DNA from 4 places in the Telluria sp. AC161 genome. Region 1 is predicted to be linked to each of the others. Evidence: predicted binding sites of a transcription regulator. Region 1 holds the regulator's gene; each other region holds the start of a gene.
The links. The regulator LexA, encoded in region 1, represses DNA repair genes until DNA is damaged. The targets are predictions, from matches to a motif close to ACTGTATNNNNATACAGT.
Positions count from the first base shown of each region.

Region 1 (5,693 bases):
CGGTTGAGTCCCGCTGTAAAAGGGGGCTATGATGCCCCATCGTCAGCTTGTCATTTTCTTCGGATGCCCATGAAACGTTTCCTGCTCTGCCTTTCTCTGACTATTGCCAGCACCGCCTATGCGGGCGAGCTGGAAGACGCCAATGCGCTGTTCGAAAAAAAGGATTACGCGGGCGCGCTCAAGCTGTACACCAAGCTGGCCAATGCCGGCAATCCGCAGGCGCAGCAGCAACTGGGCCAGATGTACTGGTATGGCGAAGCGGGCACCGTCGACGAAGCGGCGGCCAGGGCATTGTTCGAGAAGTCGGCAGCCAAGGGCAACAAGGTCGCGGCCGAATCGCTGGTCGTCATGCAGCAGCGCGTGACCAAACGCGCCGAGATCGATTACTGGATCAAGGGCTACGACGGCGCCGAGCTGCAGTCGGGCGAATACCGTTGCCCGTCACCGCGCATTCCGGCCGTGTCGAAGGTGAATGACGAGATCGATCGGGTCAACAAGCTGGTGACTGGCTGGCAGGATTGCTACAACAAGATGGTGACGAATTTGAACGCGCAGTCGCCGCTGACGAAGAAGATTCCGGCCGATATCGCCAAGCTGATGAACAAGCAGGAGGCGGACGCCTCGGCAGCCTACCTGGAACAGGTGCGGCAGAATATCGCGGAAGGCGCGAAGGTCAATTCAAAGATGATCCTGGCGGATTTTGCCGCGTGGCGCAATGCCACCGAGGCATTCATCAACCAGCACAATGCGGTGGTGAAGAAGGCGTCGAACTGAGAGGGGTAGGCAGGACAGGGCAGCGTAAAGCAGGCGCCGGCCGGGGAGGCCGGCGCCGTGACATCAGTTCCAGCTACGCATCAAGCCGACAGCCAGGCCTTCGAGCGCGAACTCTTCGTCCGGCGAGACGGCAATGATGTCGAAGTCAGGGTTCTCCGGCAGCAGTTCGACCAGATCGCCCGTCTTGCGATAGCGCTTGACCGTGACTTCGTCGCCCAGGCGCGCAACGACGATCTGCCCGTTCTTGGCGCTGTCGATTTTCTTGACCGCCAAAAAGTCGCCATCCATGATGCCAGCATCGCGCATCGACCAGCCTTTGACCTTCAGCAGAAAATCGGGCCGCGCCGCGAACATGGCCGCGTCGACGTTGTAGGTGGCTTCGACGTGCTCTTGCGCGAGGATTGGATTACCCGCCGCGACGCGCCCGACCAGCGGCAGCGACATGAACGATGGTGGCGGCATCGGGATCGCCTCGACGCTCGCGCCGATCAGGCGGATGCCGCGCGACGTGCCGGGCGAAATTTCGATGGCGCCCTTGCGCGCCAGTGCTTGCAGATGTTCTTCAGCCGCATTGGCCGAGCGGAAACCCAATTCAGAAGCGATTTCAGCCCGGGTTGGGGGGAAACCGGTGTTCTCGATCGCTTCCTTGATCAGGTTCAGGATCTGTTCTTGCCGTGCAGTGAGCTTTAGCATAAATGTGTTACAGCAACCGGTTATGTATGTAACCTGTATTTTTGTACAGTATTCTCGCGCGCGCAAGGGGAAACGCAAAAAATATCGCGAAAATCGCGATTCAGAGTGCAAACAGCCGTCAAAACCCTGGAATTGTCGAGTCAGATATGCCAAATGCGAGGTCAATCGAGGCGATAACGCATCATCGGGGGTTTCCAAGTCACCGATATTCAGGTTATAATTGCCGGCTTTCCCTTCCCACACTCGTCTTGACGCCGAGGTGGGCATTTGTTAAACGTCCTCAAGGAGTAATGCATGCGTCATTATGAAATCGTTTTTATCGTCCATCCGGACCAGAGCGAACAAGTCCCGGCGATGATCGAGCGTTACAAGACCACGGTGACCAGCCGCGGCGGTAACATCCATCGCGTTGAAGACTGGGGCCGCCGCCAGATGGCGTACCAGATCCAGAAGCTGCCAAAAGCACACTACATCTGCCTGAACATCGAATGCGACAACGAGACCCTGGTCGAGCTGGAAACTGCATTCAAGTTCAATGATGCGGTTCTGCGTCACCTGACCGTCAAGCTGAAAAAAGCTGAAACCGCACCGTCGCCGATGATGAAATCGGTGCAGCGCGAAGACGCAGCCAAGAGCCACCGTGCCGAAGCCGCTGCGCCAGCAGCCGCTCCAGCCGCTGCGCCAGCGCCTGCTGCTGCTTAAGTTTTTCCCAGTTATTCGTAGTAACCAGTAACACCGGGTGCATAACGCAAACCACCTCCAGCTCATGGCGACCATCGCCGAGCGCGACGTACTGCGTTACACCCCGGCCGGTGTGCCAATCGTTTCAGCCGTCCTGATGCACGAATCGCAGCAGGAAGAGGCCGGAGTCGAAAGGTCGGTCGCGTTCGAAGTCCCCGCGTTCGCCGCGGGCGAGATTTCGGGCAGGTTTGCCAGCGCCGAATTGGGCGCCAGCTACAGGTTCAACGGATTTCTTGCACGGAAAAATCGCAACAGCAAAGCCCTGGTGTTTCACATCATTGATTTCAGTGCCGCTTAACCCGGCAATTTAGATACAGGAGCCTCAAATGGCATTCGGTAAAAAGTTCGACAAAAACAAAGCGAAACTCAAAGAGAAGCGCAAACAGCAAAACCCGCTGTTCAAGCGCAAGAAATTCTGCCGCTTCACCGCCGCTGGCGTTGAGCAGGTGGACTACAAGGACGTCGACACCCTGAAGGACTTCGTCCAGGAAAACGGCAAGATCATGCCAGCACGTCTGACCGGCACCAAGGCGCACTACCAGCGTCAGGTCGACACCGCGATCAAGCGCGCACGCTACCTTGCGCTGCTGCCGTACACCGACCTGCACCACGGTTAATCGTCGGTCACGACAGTCAGACATCTGGAGATCACTATGCAAATCATTCTGTTGGAAAAAGTAGTCAACGTCGGCAACCTGGGCGACGTCGTCAAGGTCAAGGACGGTTACGCACGTAACTTCCTGATCCCACAAAAAATGGCCCGCCGCGCTACCGCCGGCGCCGTCGCCGAGTTCGAAGCCAAGCGCGCTGAACTGGAAAAAGCAGCAGCTGAAAAGCTGTCGGCTGCCCAGGCTGAAGGCGACAAGCTGAGCGGCATGACCGTCACCATCGGCCAGAAGGCCGGCGTTGATGGCCGTCTGTTCGGTTCGGTCACCAACTTCGACATCGCCGAAGCGCTGACCAAGCAAGGTTTCGCTGTCGAGAAGTCGCAAGTGCGCCTGCCGACCGGCCCTTTGAAAACCACCGGCGAATTCCCGGTTGCAGTCGCTCTGCACACCGACGTCGTGTCGGAAATCACCGTCGCTGTTGTGGGCGAAGCTGCCTAAGCACACGCTGTACATGTGCTGAGCACGCAGTTCTGAAAAAGCCGGGTTCGCCCGGCTTTTTTGCTTTTCGGCTTTCCAACCATGTCAGTCACAGGACTGGAAAAGGTATAATCCCGCCCATGAACGCAGCATCTCCAGATCCGCAACTCGACGCCCTGCGCATCCCCCCGCACTCCATCGAAGCCGAGCAATCCGTCATTGGCGGCCTGCTGCGCGATAACGCCGCGTGGGACCGTATCGCCGACTTCATGAATGCGGAAGACTTCTACCGCTACGACCACCGCATCATCTTCGAACAGATGGTGCGCCTGATCAACGGCGGCAAACCCGCCGACGTGATCACTGTCTACGAGGCCTGCAACCAGCTCGGCAAGGCCGATGACGTGGGCGGCCTGCAGTACCTGAACGCGATGGCGCAGAACACGCCGTCCGCCGCGAATATCCGGCGCTACGCCGAGATCGTGCGCGACCGCGGCATCCTGCGCAAGCTGATCACGGTGGCCGATGAAATCTCGGGCAATGCGTTCAACCCGCAGGGCAAGGAAGTCAAGCAGATGCTCGACGAAGCCGAGTCCAAGATCTTTGCGATTGCCGAATCCGGCTCGCGCGGCCAGCAGGGCTGGAATCCGATCCAGCCGCTGCTCACGCAGGTCGTCGAGCGCATCGACGAGCTCTACAGCCGCGAAAACCAGGGCGAAATCACCGGCGTGCCAACCGGCTTCATCGACCTCGACCGCATGACGTCGGGTCTGCAGCCGGGCGACCTCGTCATCGTTGCCGGCCGTCCGTCGATGGGCAAGACGGCGTTCTCGGTCAATATTGGCGAGAACGTTGCCATTGAAGCGGGTCTGCCGGTCGCGATCTTCTCGATGGAGATGGGTGGCACCCAGCTGGCGATGCGTATGCTGGGTTCGGTCGGCCAGCTCGACCAGCACCGCCTGCGTACGGGGCGCCTGAACGACGAGGACTGGCCGCGCCTGACGCACGCCATCCAGAAGATGAACGATGCCCAGCTGTACATCGACGAAACGCCGGCGCTGAACCCGATCGAGATGCGCGCACGCGCGCGGCGCCTGGCGCGCCAGTGCGGCAAGCTCGGCCTGATCATCGTCGACTACCTGCAGCTGATGCAAGGTAGCCAGCCGGGCGACAACCGCACCGCCGAAATCTCGGAAATTTCACGTTCGCTCAAGGGCCTGGCCAAAGAGCTGCAGTGCCCGGTGGTGGCCCTGTCGCAGCTGAACCGCTCGCTGGAACAACGGCCGAACAAGCGCCCCGTGATGTCCGACTTGCGCGAATCCGGCGCAATCGAGCAGGATGCCGACGTTATCATCTTCCTGTACCGCGACGAGGTCTACAATCCCGATTCGCCCGACAAGGGCACGGCCGAAATCATTATCGGCAAGCAGCGTAACGGCCCGATTGGCGCCATCCGTCTGACCTGGATCGGTCAGTACACCAAGTTCGGCAATTACAGCGGTAACCTGTCTGTGTATCAGGGTGACTAAATAACCATTTGTAGTAACACCAAGGCGGCCATTGATGTTTTAATGGCCGCCTTTACGCGTGGCCGCATTGTCGGCGCGACCGCGTAATCCCAGAGAGTCAATACGGAGAATCTATGTTTGGACGTTTCATGCCCACCGAGGGCAAGTTTTTCGATCTTTTCAATCAGCACGCCGCCTTGTGCGTCAAAGGGGCGCAGGAAATGGTCAGCCTGATGACCAATTTCGACGACCTCGAAACCCGCACCCATGCGATCGAGACGATCGAAAAGCAGGCTGACAAGATCACCTATGCCACGGTGGACCTGCTGCACAAGAGTTTCATCACGCCGATCGACCGCGACGACATCCACAAGCTGATCACGCGCATGGACGACATCCTGGACATGATGGAAGACGCGGCCCAGACGATTTCGCTGTACGACCTGCAGGCCGTGACGCCGGAAGCCAAACGCCTGGCCGAGCTGTGCCTGGCCTGCTGCCTGAAGGTGCAGGAAGCCGTCTCGCTGCTGCACAATATGGACAATGCCGCCAAGATGGTCGCGCTGTGCGAAGAGATCGACCGCCTGGAATCGGATGCCGACCACGTGATGCGCGCGGCGATGTCCAAGCTGTTCCGCGACGAGCCGGACGTGCGCAACCTGATCAAGATGAAGGCCATCTACGAGATTCTCGAGACCGTCACCGATCGCTGCGAAGACGTGGCCAACATCATCGAAGGCATCATCGTCGAGAACGCGTAAGCGTCGCGGCCTGCATAACCATGGATAATCTCAACATCAGCATCTACGTGCTGGGAATGCTCGTGCTCCTGGCACTGGTATTCGACTTCATGAACGGTTTTCACGATTCGGCAAACTCGATTGCCACCGTG
Region 1 covers NZ_OZ409861.1:3,020,333-3,026,025, reverse strand. The annotation lists gene ACZ0AJ_RS13575 (tetratricopeptide repeat protein) at 70-774, shown strand; gene lexA (transcriptional repressor LexA) at 838-1,467, opposite strand; gene rpsF (30S ribosomal protein S6) at 1,762-2,169, shown strand; gene priB (primosomal replication protein N) at 2,207-2,506, shown strand; gene rpsR (30S ribosomal protein S18) at 2,535-2,825, shown strand; gene rplI (50S ribosomal protein L9) at 2,862-3,314, shown strand; gene ACZ0AJ_RS13545 (replicative DNA helicase) at 3,434-4,822, shown strand; gene ACZ0AJ_RS13540 (DUF47 domain-containing protein) at 4,936-5,562, shown strand; gene ACZ0AJ_RS13535 (inorganic phosphate transporter) at 5,583-5,693, shown strand, end outside.

Region 2 (5,693 bases), 930 kb from region 1:
GGTGCTGGCATGGGTAACGTCAGCCTATCAGCATGGCGCCGGGCGCTGGTGGCAAGCTGCTACCACCGCACCTTGCGCCCGGCTGATTATTCACCAACCGCCTGCAGCTTCGGCTTATCGTCACCACCGATCGTCGGTGGCAGCTCACGCACACCCAAGGCAGTACGGACCTTGTTTTCGATCTCACGCGCCAGGGCTGGACGGTCACGCAGGAACTGACGCGCGTTGTCTTTACCCTGACCAATACGCTCGCCGTTGTAGCTGTACCACGAGCCCGACTTCTCGACGATTTTGTTATCTGCGCCGAGATCCAGAATTTCGCCTTCACGGGACGTGCCTTCTCCATAAAGAATGTCGAAGTGCGCTTCCTTGAATGGCGGGGCAATCTTGTTCTTGACGACCTTGACCTTGGTTTCGTTACCGATCACTTCGTCACCCGACTTGATCGAGCCGGTACGACGGATGTCCAGGCGCACCGATGCGTAGAACTTCAGCGCGTTACCACCGGTGGTGGTCTCAGGGCTGCCGAACATGACGCCGATCTTCATGCGGATCTGGTTGATGAAGATGACCAGCGTGTTGGTGCGGTTGATCGAGCCGGTCAGCTTGCGCAGCGCTTGCGACATCAGGCGTGCCTGCAGGCCGGGCAGCGAGTCGCCCATATCGCCTTCGATTTCGGCGCGTGGCGTCAGGGCCGCGACTGAGTCGATGACGACCAGGTCGACACTGCCCGAGCGCACCAGCGCGTCGGTGATTTCAAGCGCCTGCTCGCCGGTATCCGGCTGCGAGATCAGCAGTTCGCTCAGGTTGATGCCCAGCTTTTGCGCGTAGGTGACGTCGAGTGCGTGCTCGGCGTCGATGAACGCGCAGGTGCCACCCAGTTTTTGCATCTGGGCGATGGTTTGCAGCGTCAGGGTGGTTTTACCCGACGATTCAGGACCGTAGATCTCGACGATACGGCCGCGCGGCAGGCCACCGACGCCCAGCGCGATGTCCAGGCCCAGCGAGCCGGTGGAGACCGTTTGTACTTCTTCGACCGGCGTGTTCGCATCCATGCGCATCACCGAGCCCTTGCCGAACTGCTTTTCAATCTGCGCCAGGGCGGCAGCCAGCGCCTTGCCCTTATCAGCGGCGTTCAATGCGGTTTTTTTGTCGTCCATGGTGTACTTTCTGTCGTGGAGTAGGCAAGGTGTGGGCGGTCACGCGCACTTCAAGAGCCAGTACTGTATAAAAATCCAGTGGTTTTTGCAAGCGAAAAGACGTGGTTATCTTACCAACAATCGCTCAGGACTCGCATTGTGACGGTAAATCCAACACAATAGGAGCCGACCGTCATCCCCGCGCAGGCGGGGATCCAGGTCTTGCGCAAGCAGCCTGCGTGAACCGCAACCACAATGCCAGGAACTTGGGTTCCCGCCTCCGCGGGAACGACGTGCTTATAATCAAAACCCGAGGTGCCCCATGCGAATTCTGCTTGCCGAAGATGATAGCGTACTTGCCGATGGCCTGACGCGCTCCCTGCGCCAGTCCGGCTACGCCATCGATTGTGTCAAGAACGGCCAGGATGCCGATACCGCCCTGTCCACGCAGGAGTTCGATCTGCTCATTCTCGATCTGGGCCTGCCGAAGATGTCCGGGCTTGAAGTGCTGCGCCGCCTGCGCGCCCGCGCCTCGCTGCTCCCTGTGTTGATCCTCACTGCGGCCGATTCCGTCGAACAGCGCGTCGAGGGTCTCGACCTGGGTGCCGACGACTACATGGCCAAGCCGTTTGCGCTGTCCGAGCTCGAAGCGCGGGTGCGGGCGCTGACCCGGCGCGGCGCCGGCGGCGGCGCGGCCGTCGTGCGCCATGGCCCGCTGGTCTATGACCAGGTCGGCCGCAGCGCCTACATCAACGACCAGATGCTCGACCTGTCGGCGCGCGAGCTGGGCCTGCTCGAAGTGCTGCTGGCGCGCACCGGGCGCCTCGTCTCCAAGGAGCAACTGGTCGACCACCTGTGCGAATGGGGCGAAGAAGTTTCCAACAATGCCATCGAGGTGTATGTGCACCGCCTGCGCAAGAAAATCGAGGTCGGCGGCGTGCGCATCGCCACCGTTCGCGGCCTGGGCTATTGCCTCGAGAAATTCTCCGAGGCCAGCGCGGCCGCTGCAGCTGCTGCCGCCGCGAACGACGCCCGCATCGCCGCCACCGCCGCCGACAAGTGAACGCCGGCTTCACGCCCGAGCCCGCGCAGCAGCAGCAGCAGTTCGAGCCGCTCTACGTTCCACCCAACCCCGAGCCGGACGAAAACATCCGTCACTCGCTGTTCGGGGAAATTCTCGACTGGATGCTCGCGCCGCTGCTGCTGCTGTGGCCGATGAGCATTGCGATCACCTACCTGGTCGCGAAATCGATCGCCAATCAACCGTTCGACGACGCGCTCGAAGACCGGGTCACGGTGCTGGGCCAGCAGATCCGCACCGTGGACGGCAAGACGGTCGGCCAGCTGCGCACGGCCGGACGCGACATCCTGCGCGCCGACGACGTCGACAGCGTGTACTACCTGCTGGCTGGCCCGGCTGGCGAACACCTTGATGGCGACCGCGACCTGCCGCGTCCGCGCGCCAACCGCGCCGGCGAGCCGGCCCGCAGCGGCACGGTCGAATTTCGCAACGACACCATCCACGGCACACCGATCCGCGTGGCCTATGCGTATGTGAATCTCGATCCGCTGCACGAACGGACGGCCTCGCCGACGCCGCCGCTGGCATTAGTGCAGGTGGCCGAAACGCTCGACAAGCGCGCCCACCTGGCCAACGAAATCATCAAGGGCGTGATCCTGCCCCAGTTCATCATCCTGCCGGTGATCCTGGCGCTGGTCTGGTTCGCGCTCTCGCGCGGCCTGAGCCCGCTGGCCGAGCTGCAGCAGCGCATCCGCGCGCGGCCACAGGACGATCTGTCGCCGATCGATCCGCGCCAGGTGCCCGAAGAAATCTCGCCACTGGTCGGCTCGTTCAACGACATGCTCGAGCGCCTGGGCAAGACGGTGGAGATGCAGAAACGCTTCATCGCCGACGCCGCGCACCAGATGAAAACGCCGCTGGCGGGGATGCGCATGCAATCCGAACTGGCCCTGCGCGAAGTCGATCCGGCCGAGATCCACCGCTCGCTCGAGCAGCTGGCCAAGAGCTCCGAATCGGCCACGCGCCTGATCAACCAGTTGCTGGCCCTGGCGCGCGCCGAGAACCAGCCGCAGGCGGGCCTGGCATTCGACGAGATCGACCTGGCCGCGGTGGCGCGCGAGACCGTGCAGGACTGGGTGCAGGCGTCGTTCGCCCACCAGATCGACCTGGGTTTCGAGCCGCCCGCCAATGACGACGAACGGGTGATGATCGCCGGCCAGCCCCTGATGCTGCGCGAGATGCTGTCGAACCTGATCGACAATGCGCTGCGCTATACGCCCGCTGGCGGCAGCGTGACGGTGCGCGTGCGCAGCAGCGGCGAACACGCGCTGCTCGAAGTCGAAGACACCGGCCCCGGCATCGCGCCAACCGAGCGCCTGCACGTGTTCGAACGCTTCTACCGCATCCTGGGCAGCAATACCCAGGGCAGCGGCCTGGGGCTGGCGATCGTGCGCGAAATCGTGCAGCAGCACGGCGCCGACATCGACATTTTCAATAATCCACGCAGCGTGTCCCCGCGCTTTCCGGGCAGCCTGTTTCGCCTGACCTTCCCACCGCCTGTGGGCGAACCCGACCATGTCGACTGATTCCATGCCCGAACCAACCTCCGACACAATGGCGCGCGCGCGCCTGGAACAGGCCCGCGCGATCCACTGGGACCGCACGCGGCGCATGTCGCTGCTGTTGCTGGCCGTCTGGCTCGTCACGGGCTTCGGCACCGTGTTCTTCGCGCGCGAGCTGGCGCGCTTCGAAGTGTTCGGCTGGCCGCTGTCGTTCTACATGGCCGCGCAAGGCGCCGCGCTGGTGTCGCTGACGATCATTGCCGTCTACGCCTGGCGCATGCGCCGGCTCGATCGCGATTACCACGCCGCGCTGGAACCTCGCCCATGAGCACGAACCCCGCGCCGGTTGTGAAGCACGGCTATTTCAAGAAGCTCTCGCGCTACTACCTGTCGTACACCGGCGCCTTCGCCATATTCCTGGCGGCCCTCGCCCTGCTCGAGCAGGAAGGCATGCCGCGCCTGTGGATCGGCTACCTGTTCATGTTCGCCACGATCGCGCTGTACGCGATCATCGGCGTGATCTGCCGCACCTCGAACGTCACCGAATACTACGTCGCCGGCCGGCGCGTGCCGGCCATGTTCAACGGCATGGCGACGGCGGCCGACTGGATCTCGGCGGCCAGCTTTATCAGCCTGGCCGGGGGCCTGTATCTGCAGGGCTTCGACGGCCTGGCCTTCATCATGGGCTGGACCGGCGGCTTTGTGCTGGTGGCGCTGCTGATCGCGCCCTACCTGCGCAAGTTTGCGCAGTACACGGTGCCCGACTTCCTGGCGGCGCGCTACGGCGGCGGCGCGGGCGGGCGCGGTGGCCCGGTGCGGGCGCTGGCCGTGAGCGCGACCATCCTGGTCTCGTTCACGTATGTGGTGGCGCAGATCTATGCGGTCGGCCTGATTGCCTCGCGGTTTACCGGCGTCGATTTTTCGGTCGGGATTTTCCTGGGCCTGGCCAGCATCCTGGTCTGCTCGTTCCTGGGCGGGATGCGCGCCATCACCTGGACCCAGGTGGCGCAGTACATCATCCTGCTGGTCGCGTTTCTGATTCCCACCATGTGGCTGTCGGTGAAGCACGCCGACAATCCGATCCCGCAGGTAGCGTACGGATCGCTCCTGCCCAAGCTCACCGCGCGCGAAGCCGAACTGGCGAAGGACCCGCGCGAAGCCCAGGTGCGCGCCGAGTTCCTGCGCCGCGCCGACGGCTACGCGGCGCGCGTGGCGGCCCTGCCCGAATCATGGGAAGCCGGCAAGCTCGACGCCCAGCGCCAGCTGGCCGCAGCCCGTGCGCGCAACGCGTCGCTGACCGAAGTGCGCCAGGCCGAGCGCGCGCTGACCACCTATCCCAACTCGGTCGACGACGCCCGTGCGCTGTGGCTCGAACGGCGTGACGCTAACCTGGCACGGGCACGCCCACCCGAGCCGCATGCGCAGCCGTTCCCCGGCGCCACGCCGGAAGAATCCGACGCACGCCGCAACAATTTTCTGGCGGTGGTGTTCTGCCTGATGTTCGGCACCGCCGCCCTGCCCCACATCCTGATGCGCGCCTACACCACGCCCTCGGTGCACGAGACGCGCGTGTCGGTGTTCTGGACGCTGTTCTTCATCCTGCTGGTGTACCTGACGATTCCGGCGCTGGCCGTGCTGGCCAAGTACGACATCTATACGTCGCTCGTGGGCAGCGATTTCTCGTCGCTGCCGACCTGGATTTCGTACTGGGCCAATGTCGACAAGGCCAATCCCCTGATCAGCGTGGCCGACATCAACGGCGACGGCATCGTGCAGCTAGCCGAATTCGCGATCGATGCCGATGTGCTGGTGCTGGCCACGCCCGAAATCGGCGGCCTGCCGTACGTGATCTCGGGCCTGGTTGCAGCGGGCGGCCTGGCAGCGGCGCTGTCCACGGCCGACGGCCTGCTGCTGGCCATTTCCAACGCGCTGTCGCACGACGTGTATTACAAAATGGTGGAACCGGGCGCG
Region 2 covers NZ_OZ409861.1:3,946,441-3,952,133, forward strand. The annotation lists gene recX (recombination regulator RecX) at 1-11, opposite strand, end outside; gene recA (recombinase RecA) at 87-1,160, opposite strand; gene ACZ0AJ_RS17590 (response regulator) at 1,462-2,202, shown strand; gene ACZ0AJ_RS17595 (sensor histidine kinase) at 2,199-3,746, shown strand; gene ACZ0AJ_RS17600 (DUF4212 domain-containing protein) at 3,751-4,050, shown strand; gene ACZ0AJ_RS17605 (sodium:solute symporter family protein) at 4,047-5,693, shown strand, end outside.
Region 2: recA (recombinase RecA) is a predicted target of LexA. The motif match lies at 1,223-1,240, and genes of this name have one in related genera.

Region 3 (5,693 bases), 100 kb from region 1:
GAACAGGCGCTCGCGCTCGGACAGCAGCACGTCTTCGAAGCCTGCCAGTGCGGCTGGCGCTTTCACGCGCTGCACTTCGGTCTTGCTGAAGTTGGCGGCCAGGAACGTCGTCAGGCGGCCCGCGGCCACGTTGGCGCGGTGCGAGACCGTCAGGTCCAGGCCCTGCGTCTTGGTGTCGACCGAGTTGACGAAGAACTGCGCCTGGCCCACGCCCAGCTGCTGCAGCGTCGCGCCCAGCGCCGGGTAATTGTCGGCGTCAAAGCGGCCCGACAGCACGATGCGGTCATCGATGTCGATGCGGTACAGGTCGGCCGTGACCGACAGTGCCTGCGTTGGCGACCAGGTCAGACCCAGCGTGTAGCTCTTCGATTCTTCGTCCTTCAGTTGCGGGATGCCAGCGGCAGCGGCCACGCGGCCACCATTCGGCGCCAGAACGACGTCCAGCGGCTGGCCGCTGACGAAGTCGGTGAAGGTCGACGAGAAGTACGCCTGCTGCAGCGACGGCGCGCGGAAGCCCGTGCTGGCCGAGCCGCGCAGCAGCAGGTCCGGTGCCAGGCGATAGGCGGCGGCGAGCTTGCCGGTGGTAGTCGAGCCGAAGTCCGAGTAGCGCTCGTAGCGCAGCGCGGTCTGGATCTTGAGGCGGTCGGTCAGGTCGGTTTCGATGTCGACGTAGGCCGCGTTGCTGTGACGGTCGGTATCGGTTTCGTCGCCCGGCTGGAAGCCCGGGAAGCCCTGACTACCGGCGTTGCCCCCCAAGCCCACACCATCGGCGTCGATCCACGAACCGACTTCGCCGGCGAAGATCTTGTAGTTCTCGCGGCGGTGCTCCAGGCCGAACGCGACGTTCATGCCCTTGAATACGTCGCTGTAGAAGCGGCTGATGTCGGCGTTGGTGGTCGCCTGGCGGAACGAGAACGCGCCCGCGTAGAAGCGGTCGGCGCTGCGGCCCTGGCCGCCGGTCAGCAGATCCAGATTGGCGATCGAGGCGTTGAGCGTGTTGGAGATGTTGTACTTCAGGCGGTTGTAGCCGTAGGTTTGCGACAGGTCGGCATTCCATTCGCCTGCCGTCCAGCGGTAGCCGACGGTGCCCCAGCGGTCATCGACCTTGCCATTGATGAACGGCACGAAGCCGTCCGGGTACATCGCGGCCGAATTGCGCGACGGGATGTCTTCGGAGCCCAGGCCTTCGCGGCCGAAGGCGGCCGACGACGCGTCGCGCTGCTGCACGCCGGCGGTGAAGTAGAACTTGCCGCCCGCGCCGGCCGGGAATTCGCCGTTCAGGTAAATGGTCTGGTTGTCGGCTTTGGTGTCGCCGATGATGCGCGGGTTGCCGGGCTCGGAACGGTTGGAGCGGCCGCGGTCCGAGTATTCGCCGGTGATGCCCAGCACGCCGCCGCCGAGGGCCACGCCGCAGTAGGCCGATGCCTGCCAGTTCTCGCCGTCGCCCTCGGTGTACTGGCCGTAGCCGGCTACCGATTCGCAGCCCAGGCTTTTCTTCAGGTCGATGTTGATCACGCCGGCAATCGCGTCCGAGCCGTATTGGGCGGCGGCGCCATCGCGCAGCACCTGCACTTCGCGGATCGCCATCACGGGAATGCCGTTCATGTCGGTGCCGGTGTTGCCGCGGTTGCGCGCGCCGAACAGGTTCACCAGCGCGACCGTGTGGCGGCGCTTGCCGTTGACGAGCACCAGGGTCTGGTCTGAGCCCAGGCCGCGCAGGGCGGCCGAGTCGATCAGGTCGGCGCCGTCGGCGCCGGTCTGGCGCGTCGAGTTGAACGACGGCGACAGGTTGCTCAGCACCTGCGCGAGGTCGAACTGGCCGCTTTGTTCGGCCGCCTTGGTCATCGGGATGAAGTCGATGGCCACTGGGGTGTCGGTGCTGGAGGCAGCGCCAACGCGGCGCGAGCCGACGACGCTCACGCTCGGCACGACGGCGTCGGTGGTGATGGCGGGTGCGGTTTGCGCCTGGACTGCGCCAGGGGCGAGGGCAAGGGAAGCAAGAATGGTGCTGCCATACAGACTGGCCAACACGGAACGGGGCATGATTTTGAGTTTGAGCACTGGTTTCTCCGAAGGATGTTCGGATACTATCAATGGATCCTTCGATTACCGTTGCAATGTGGCATTAACACAACGTTCTGATTGTATAACTTTGTATTATCAAGTCGCTTGCATAATTAATTACCTGCGGTAAATAACGCGCTTGCCGTCAAAAAGGTCGGCTATACTGTGTTTTTATACAGTATTTGTCATTTGACATGAGCCCGGCGTGATACAGCCTCCGACCAACCAGCCCCCCGCAGCCACAACCCTGCCGCCCTATGCCGAGTTGTTCTGCCTGTCGAACTTCTCGTTCCTGCAAGGGGCGTCGCATGCCGAGGAACTGGTCCTGCGCGCGGTGCAGCTCGGGTACTTCGCGCTGGGGATCACTGACGAATGCTCGCTGGCTGGCGTCGTGCGCGCACATGCCGAGGCCAAGGAGGCCGGCCTGCCGCTCATCATCGGCGCGCATTTTCATTTGCAGAACCCCGATGGCAGCCCGGCGCCGTCACTGATCCTGCTGGCGCAGAACCGCGAGGGCTATGGCAACCTGTCCGAGTTCATCACGCTCGGGCGCACGCGGGCCGAGAAGGGCACCTACCTGTTGATGCCCGATGACCTGGCCGACCCGGCGCCGGAGAACGCGCACCTGCGCCACATGCCCGATTGCTTGGCGATCCTGCTGCCGCCGTATCCGGGGCACGAGGCGCAGGACGTCGATCGCCTGCACGCGCAGGCGGCGTGGATGGCGACGACCTTCCCGGGCCGCGCCTGGCTGGGCCTGACATCGCTGCACCGCGCGTTCGACGATGCGCACCGCGCCACGGTCGAAGAAGTCGGCTGGCAGCACGGCTTGCCGATCGTGGCACTGGGCCACGTGTGCATGCACGTGCGCTCGCGCAAACCACTGCAGGACACGCTCACCGCCACGCGCCTGAACAAGGCGGTGGCCGACTGCGGCTACGGGCTGGCGCAGAACGCCGAGCAGCACCTGCGCTCGCGCCTGCGCCTGGCCAATCTGTACACGCCCCAGGTGCTGGCCGAAACGGTGCGCGTGGCGCGCCTGTGCACATTCTCGCTCGACGAGCTGCGCTACGAATACCCGGACGAAGTCGTACCGCCTGGCCACACGGCAGCGAGCTTTTTGCGCGCCGAAACCTGGATCGGCGCGCACCGGCGTTTTCGCGACGGCATCCCAGCCAAGGTGCAGGCGCAGATCGAGCACGAGCTGGCGCTGATTTCCGAGATGCGTTACGAGCACTACTTCTTGACGGTGTACGACATCGTGCGCTTCGCCCGCTCGCAGCACATCCTGTGCCAGGGCCGCGGTTCGGCGGCCAATTCGGCCGTCTGCTATTGCCTGGGCATCACCGAGGTCGATCCGGCCCGCGCCAGCCTGCTGTTCGAGCGCTTCATCTCGCGCGAGCGCAACGAGCCGCCCGACATCGATGTCGACTTCGAGCACCAGCGGCGCGAAGAAGTCATCCAGTACATCTACAACAAATACGGGCGCGATCGCGCGGCGCTGGCGGCGGTGGTGATCAGCTACCGCCCCAAGAGCGCGCTGCGGGACAGCGGCCGCGCGCTGGGGATCGACCTTGGCATCGTCGAGAAGGTGGCCAAGACCCACCACTGGTTCGACAGCCGCGCCGACCTGCTGGGGCGCCTGGCCGAGAGCGGCCTGGATCCCGAGGCGCCGCTGTCGCGCCAGTGGGCCACGCTCGCGCAGTCGCTGCTGAACTTCCCGCGCCATTTGTCGCAGCACCCGGGCGGCTTCGTCATCGCGCGCGGCAAGCTCTCGCGTCTGGTGCCGATCGAGAACGCGGCGATGGCCGACCGCAGCGTCATTCAGTGGGACAAGAACGACCTTGAGGAACTGGGCCTGATGAAGGTCGACGTGCTGGCGCTGGGCATGCTGTCGATGATGCGGCGCGGGCTGGAGCTGGTCGGCCAGCGCTACGGCAACGTGTTCGAGATGCAGGACATCCCGGCCGACGATACGGCCACCTACGACATGATCTGCCAGGCCGATACGGTGGGCGTGTTCCAGATCGAGTCGCGCGCGCAAATGAGCATGCTGCCGCGGATGCGCCCGCGCGTCTTCTATGACCTGGTGATCGAGGTGGCCGTGGTGCGCCCCGGCCCGATCCAGGGCGGCATGGTCCATCCCTATCTGCGACGGCGCCAGGGCTTCGAGCCGGTCGTGTATCCGAGCGCCGAGATGAAAGTGGCGCTCGAGCGCACACTGGGCGTGCCGATCTTCCAGGAACAGGTGATGCAGGTGGCGATCCTGGGCGCGGGCTTCACGCCTGGCGAGGCCGACCAGCTGCGCCGCGCGATGGCGGCCTGGAAGCGCAAGGGCGGGCTGGAACACTATTACGAGCGCATCACGACGGGCATGCTCGAACGCGGCTACACGCTTGAGTTTGCCGAAGCGATCTTCAGCCAGATCCAGGGCTTCGGCGAATACGGTTTTCCCGAGTCGCACGCGGCCAGCTTCGCCTTGCTGGCGTACGCCAGTTCATGGCTCAAGTGCCACGAGCCGGCCGCGTTTTTATGCGCGCTGCTCAACAGCCAGCCGATGGGCTTTTACAGCCCATCGCAACTGGTGCAGGACGCGCGCCGCCATGGCATCGAGGTGCGGCCAGTGGATGTCGCCGTCAGCGGCTGGGATTCGGCGCTCGAAGAATACGATCTGCACGAGCGCACGCGCCAGCCGGCGGTGCGCCTCGGCCTGTCGCTGCAGCGCGGGATGAAGGTCGACGCGGCCGAGCGCATCGAGCAGGCGCGCGCCGTGCGGCCGTTTGCCGATGTGGCCGACCTGGCGCGCCGCGCGGGCCTGGACCGCAGCGACCTGCAGGTGCTGGCGGCGGCCGGCGCGCTGCAATCGCTGGCCGGGCACCGGCGCGAGGCGTTGTGGGAAGCCTCCGGCGCGGCGCCCGACAAGGATCTGCTGCGCCCGACCGTGCCGCGCGAAGAAGCGCCCGTGCTGGCGGCGCCGAGCGAAGGCGAAGAGATCGTGGGCGACTACCGCGCGCAGGGCCTCACGCTGGGCCGCCATCCGCTGGCGCTGCTGCGCGAGCGCCTGCTGGCGCAGCGCTTCCTGCCCGCGTCGACGCTGATGGATTTCCAGAACGGCCAGCTGGCGCGCGGCTGCGGCCTGGTGACGGTGCGCCAGCGCCCCGGCACGGCCAAGGGCGTGCTGTTTTTGACGCTGGAAGACGAAACCGGCAACGTCAACGTGATCGTGTGGCCATCGCTGGTAGAGCAGCAGCGGCGCGAGGTGCTAAGCGCGCCGCTGCTCGGCGTCTACGGCGTCTGGCAGCGCGAGGGCGAGGTACGCCACCTGGTCGCCAAGCGGCTGGTGGATCTGTCGCACCTGCTCGGCGGGCTCGATACGCGCAGCAGGGATTTCTGCTGACGCACAGCCGGGGTCAGGTCTGACATTCGGACACGACCCCAGCCTTAGCCACTTCCAAACAGCCGGGGTCAGGTCTGACATTCGGACACAACCTCAGCCTTCGCCTTCCAAAAGTGTCTTGCCCAGTATGGCCATGGCTCTGTGCCAGCTAGTTCCGACTGCTCGACTGTCGAGCTCGTGTCCGAATGTCAGACCTGACCCTGGCTTTTCTTCTGGTCGCCAACTTTCCTGT
Region 3 covers NZ_OZ409861.1:3,124,479-3,130,171, reverse strand. The annotation lists gene ACZ0AJ_RS14000 (TonB-dependent receptor plug domain-containing protein) at 1-2,061, opposite strand, end outside; gene ACZ0AJ_RS13995 (error-prone DNA polymerase) at 2,270-5,461, shown strand.
Region 3: ACZ0AJ_RS13995 (error-prone DNA polymerase) is a predicted target of LexA. The motif match lies at 2,227-2,244, and genes of this name have one in related genera.

Region 4 (5,693 bases), 1.3 Mb from region 1:
CAACCGGCCGTCAATGGCATCGCTGCGCGCGTGGCCAGTACCAGCAGCGAGCGCAAGGCCAAGCTCGACCGCGCCGGCCAGCAGTTCGGCATGGTGGTCCAGGAAAGCCATCCGATTTCCACGGGCGCAAAAGTGTTCAAGCTCGACCGCAAGCGCAACCTTGCTGAAGTGAAGTCCCTGGCCGCCGAGATGATGGCGCGCGATCCGTCGATCGAATACGCCGAGCCGGACCGCATCATGACGCACATGGCCACGCCGACCGACCCGCGCTATACCGACCAGTGGCACTACTACGAAACGGCGGGTGGCCTGCGCCTGCCGGCCGCCTGGGATGTCTCGACCGGCGCCGGCGTGATCGTGGCCGTGATCGACACGGGCTCGCGCCCTCATGCCGACCTGAGCGGCCAGCAACTGGCCGGCTATGACTTCATCAGCACCGCCGCCATCGGCAACGATGGTGACGGCCGCGACAGCGACGCCAGCGACCCCGGTGACGCCGTCACCGCTGGCTCTTGCGGCAGTGGCCAGCCAACCCGTGACCAGGCATCGAGCTGGCACGGCACGCACGTGGCCGGCACGGTGGCAGCGCGCACCAACAACGGCGCCGGCGTCGCAGGCGTGGCCTACAACGCCAAGGTCCTGCCGGTGCGCGTGCTGGGCAAGTGCGGCGGCTACACGTCCGACATTGCCGACGCGATCACCTGGTCGTCCGGTGGCACGGTCTCGGGTGTGCCAGCCAACGCCAATAAGGCGCGCGTGCTGAACCTGTCGCTGGGCGGCGGCGGTGCCTGCGATGCAACGACGCAAAACGCCATCAACGGTGCCCGCTCGCGCGGCGCCGTGGTGGTGGTCGCTGCCGGCAACGACGCCGTCAACGTCAGCAACGCCAGCCCTGCCAACTGCTCGGGCGTGATCGCGGTGGCGGCCACTGGTCGCACCGGCGGACGGGCGTCGTACTCCAACTTCGGCACGCTGGTGGATGTGGCTGCGCCCGGTGGCGATGGCGCCTCGGGTGTGCTCTCGACGCTTAACAGCGGCACCGGTGCACCGGCCGCGGACAGCTACGCGGCCTACCAGGGCACGTCGATGGCCACGCCGCACGTGGCCGGCGTGGCAGCGCTGATGTTGGCGGTCAACACCAACCTGACGCCGGACGAGATCGAGTCGAAACTCAAGTCGACGGCGCGCGCGTTCCCGGCCAGCTGCTCGGGTTGCGGCACCGGCATCGTCGATGCGGCCGCTGCCGTGGCGTCGGCCACGGGCGGCGGTGGCGGCACACCCGTCACGACGCTGGCCGAAAGCGAGTCGAACAACACGACCGCCACGGCAGACCCGGTCACGGCCAGCAACACGACCGTTACCGGCAACCTGGGCAGCACGACCGACACCGATTACTTCCGCGTCGATCTGCCAGCCGGCAAGACACTCGCAGCGAGCCTCACTCCGACGTCGACGACGGCCGACTACGACCTGTACGTGTACAGCAGCACCGGTGCGCAGTTGGGCACCAGCCAGAACGGCGCCGGCGCGACCGATACTGTCAACTCGGCCAATACCACGAGCAGCACGGCGATCCGCTATGTCCGTGTGACGTATTACGGGGGCGGTACCGGCGCGACCAATGGCCGCTATACGCTGAAACTGAGCTGGTAAGCCAGTAACCCTGCGCTATCTGCATGGCCAGGGTCGTTTTTTGGATCCAGGACACGCGCGATTCGTTCGCGCGTGTTTTTTTTGGGCTCAGGATTCCCTGTTCATAATTGTTAATTAACTGAAATTGCCCGTTACATATTTCGCGTTCAAAAAGTTACGCCAAAGAAAAAATGTTAATGAGAAAACGACCAGTGCAAGTGTTGTAACTATGCTGAAAGGGTATGATTTTCCACGCGACAATATGTTTCCTTGTGGCTACTCTTGGATCTGCCGCTATCGTGCGGCGCCCGGTGCAGCTGGTCTTGTCATGACTCAGGCGCATCGACATCTCTGATGCAGAACTTGAACGGGAAGATCATGAAGCAAACACACTCGATGCACACTGCGGCGTTGACGCGCTGCGCCACACTTTGGCTGGCGCTGGCGTCTCTCCCAACAGGTGCGGCCGCGGCCTCCCAGGAGCCCCAGTCCATTCTGGAAACCGACCGCGTCATCGTGAAGTACCGCGACGCCCAGCCCGCCGCCAATGGATCGACACTGATCGTGGAAGGCGGCAGCAGCGCGCGCAAGGCCAGGCTCGATCGCGCCGGCCAGCAGTTTGGCGTGCTGGTCCGGGAAAGCCATGCGCTGGCGAACGGTGCAAAGGTGTTCAGGCTCGATCGCCGGCACAATCTGGCCGAGGTGCGCTCGCTGGCGACGGAGATGATGATGCGCGATGCGTCGATCGAATATGCCGAGCCGGACCGCATCATGACGCATGCGGCCACGCCGACCGATCCCCGCTATACGGATCAATGGCATTACTACGATACGGTTGGCGGGCTGCGCCTGCCGGCAGCCTGGGATATCTCGACCGGCACCGGCGTGGTGGTGGCCGTGATCGACACCGGCTACCGCCCACACGCCGATCTGAGCGGGCAGTTCCTGCCGGGCTATGACTTCATCAGCACCGCCCCCATCGGCAATGACGGCAATGGGCGCGACAGCGATGCGACCGACCCGGGCGACGGCGTCACGGCCGGCGCCTGTGGTGGCGGTCAGCCATTCTCGGACCAGCCATCCAGCTGGCACGGTACGCATGTGGCCGGCACGGTAGCGGCGCGCACCAATAACGGCGCCGGCGTGGCGGGCGTGGCGTACAACGCCAAGATCCTGCCGGTACGCGCGCTGGGCAAATGCGGCGGCTACACATCCGATATCGCCGATGCGATCACCTGGGCGTCGGGCGGCGTCGTCGCGGGCGTCCCGTCCAATCCCAACAAGGCGCGCGTCCTGAACCTGTCGCTGGGCGGGGGCGGCGCATGCAGCGCCACGATGCAGAACGCCGTCAACGGGGCTCGCTCGCGTGGCGCGGTGGTGGTGGCCGCAGCGGGCAATTCGGCCATGGACGTCAGCAACGCCAGCCCGGCCAACTGCACCGGCGTGATCGCGGTGGCCGCCACAGGCCGTACTGGCGGGCGGGCACGATATTCCAACTTCGGCGCCCAGGTCACGGTGGCTGCGCCGGGCGGCGATGGCGCCGCAGGCGTGCTCTCCACGCTCAACAGCGGCCGGAGCGGGCCGCTGGCGGACACCTACGCGGCCTACCAGGGCACGTCGATGGCCGCGCCGCACGTGGCCGGCGTGGCTGCGCTGATGTTCGCGGCCAACACCAACCTGACGCCGGACGAGATCGCAACAAGGCTGAAGTCGACGGCGCGTGCGTTCCCGGCCAGTTGCACGGGGTGCGGGACCGGCATCGTGGATGCAGCCGCAGCGGCCGCGTGGGCCAGGACCAGCGCCGCGCCAGTTGTTGTCGCCGAAAGCGAAGCGAACAACACCATTGCCACCGCCGATTCGGTTGCGCCAGTCAATGCCAGCGTTACCGGCAACCTGGGCACGACGACCGATACCGATTACTTCCGGGTCGATCTGCCGGCCGGCAAGACGCTCAAGGCGAGCTTGAGCGCGGTGCTGGCAACGGCCAACTATGACCTGCAGTTGTACAACAGCGCAGGCAAGCAACTGAGCGCGAGCGTGAACCGCGCCGGCGTGGCCGACACCGCCACCTTTGCCAATACCAGCACCAGCACGGCGGTCCTCTATCTAAGGGTGGTGTACGCCAGCGGCGGCACCGGTACGAGCAATGGCCGGTATGCGCTGGCAGTGACACGGTAAGTCGGTGGTCACAGGAAGGCTGTCCAGAAATGAGCAACATTTGCACCGGGAAGATTTTTAGAAGATACTGTATGCAATTACAGTAAGCGACCCCGGCAGTTTGTGACCGCATGGGGCGGCCCGCCAGCGTGAACGCCCCAGCCCGAAAAATCATCCACTGCGATTGCGACTGCTTTTATGCATCGGTCGAGATGCGCGACGATCCGTCGTTGCGCGGTCGGCCGTTGGCGGTGGGCGGGCGCGCCGACCAGCGTGGCGTGGTTGCCACCTGCAATTATGAGGCGCGCCGGTTCGGCATCCATTCGGCGATGGCCACGGCCCAGGCGATGAAGCTGTGCCCGGAGCTGGTGGTGATTCCGCCGGCGATGGAAAAGTACCGCATTGCGTCCAGCCAGATCATGGCCATCTACCAGGATTACACGAAGATCGTCGAGCCGCTGTCGCTCGACGAAGCCTACCTGGACGTGACCGATTCGCCGCACTGCAAGGGCAGTGCGACGCTGATCGCGCAGGAGATCCGGCGCCGCATCGTCGAGACGGTGGGCATCACGGCCTCGGCAGGCGTGGGCCCGAACAAGTTTGTGGCCAAGATCGCCAGCGACTGGAACAAGCCCGACGGCCTGTTCCTGGTGCGGCCCGAAGAAGTCGATGCGTTTGTCGCGGCGCTGCCGGTCAAGAAACTGCACGGCGTCGGCAAAGTCACGGCCGAGAAACTCAACCGGCTCGGTGCCCAGACCTGCGCCGACCTGCGCGGCTGGAGCCTGGACAAGCTGCAAGAGCATATGGGCAGCTTCGGCGTACGGCTGTATGACCTGAGCCGCGGGATCGACCATCGCGAAGTCAATACTTCGCGTGAGCGCAAGTCGATCAGCACCGAGGAAACCTATACGCCGGACGTGCCCGACCTGGCCGCCTGCCTGAAGCTGCTGCCCGATTTGCACGAGCATTTGCTGGGCCGCATCAAGCGCGCAAATGCTGAAAAATTCATCAACAAGCTGTTCGTGAAGATCAAGTTTTCGGACTTTCAGCAGACAACCGTCGAATGTGTGGGATATGCGCCCAACATTCCGACTTATGGACGTTTACTGGAGACCGGCTGGGCGCGCGCCAGCCGGCCGGTGAGATTATTGGGCGTCGGCGTGCGCCTGAGCGACACCGAAATTGTCGAGCAGTTACGGCTGTTCGACGATTCTCCGGACGACGTGACAACCCCCTGACATTTTTGACGCTGCGGCGGCTGTGCAGCGTAGAATGTCGTTCCCTAGAAATACTGAAACAAGTGGATTAAACCTATGTGGTTCAAGAATCTCCAGATCTACCGCCTGCCGGCCCCTTGGGCCTACACCCCTGAACAGCTGGAAAAGGCCCTCGAGCCGGGCAGCTTCGTGCCTGCCAACAGCAATGAATTGCTGCGCCAGGGCTGGGACGCACCGCGCCTGAATGGCGGCCTGGTCCATGTCGTGAACAAGCAGATGCTGATCATGCTGGGCACCGAAAAGAAACTGCTGCCGGCATCGGTCATCAACCAGGTGGCCAAGGCCAAGGCGGCCGAGATGGAAGAAGCGCAGGGCTTCCCGCCTGGCAAAAAAGCCATGAAGGAACTGAAGGAGCGCGTGGCCGACGAACTGCTGCCGCGCGCCTTCACGCTGCGCAGCAATGTCTGGACCTGGATCGACCCGGTCAATGGCTGGCTCGTGGTCGATGCGGCCAGCCCGGCCAAGGCCGACGACGTCGTCAAGCTGCTGCTCAAGGCCGTCGACAAGATGCCGCTGGAGTCGCTCCGTGTGCAGCGCTCGCCAGTGGCCGTGATGACCGGCTGGCTCGAAGCCGATGAAGCGCCGTACGGCTTCACGATCGACCAGGACACCGAGCTGCGCGCTACC
Region 4 covers NZ_OZ409861.1:4,280,829-4,286,521, reverse strand. The annotation lists gene ACZ0AJ_RS19080 (S8 family peptidase) at 1-1,653, shown strand, start outside; gene ACZ0AJ_RS19075 (S8 family peptidase) at 2,011-3,810, shown strand; gene dinB (DNA polymerase IV) at 3,921-5,027, shown strand; gene ACZ0AJ_RS19065 (recombination-associated protein RdgC) at 5,103-5,693, shown strand, end outside.
Region 4: dinB (DNA polymerase IV) is a predicted target of LexA. The motif match lies at 3,877-3,894, and genes of this name have one in related genera.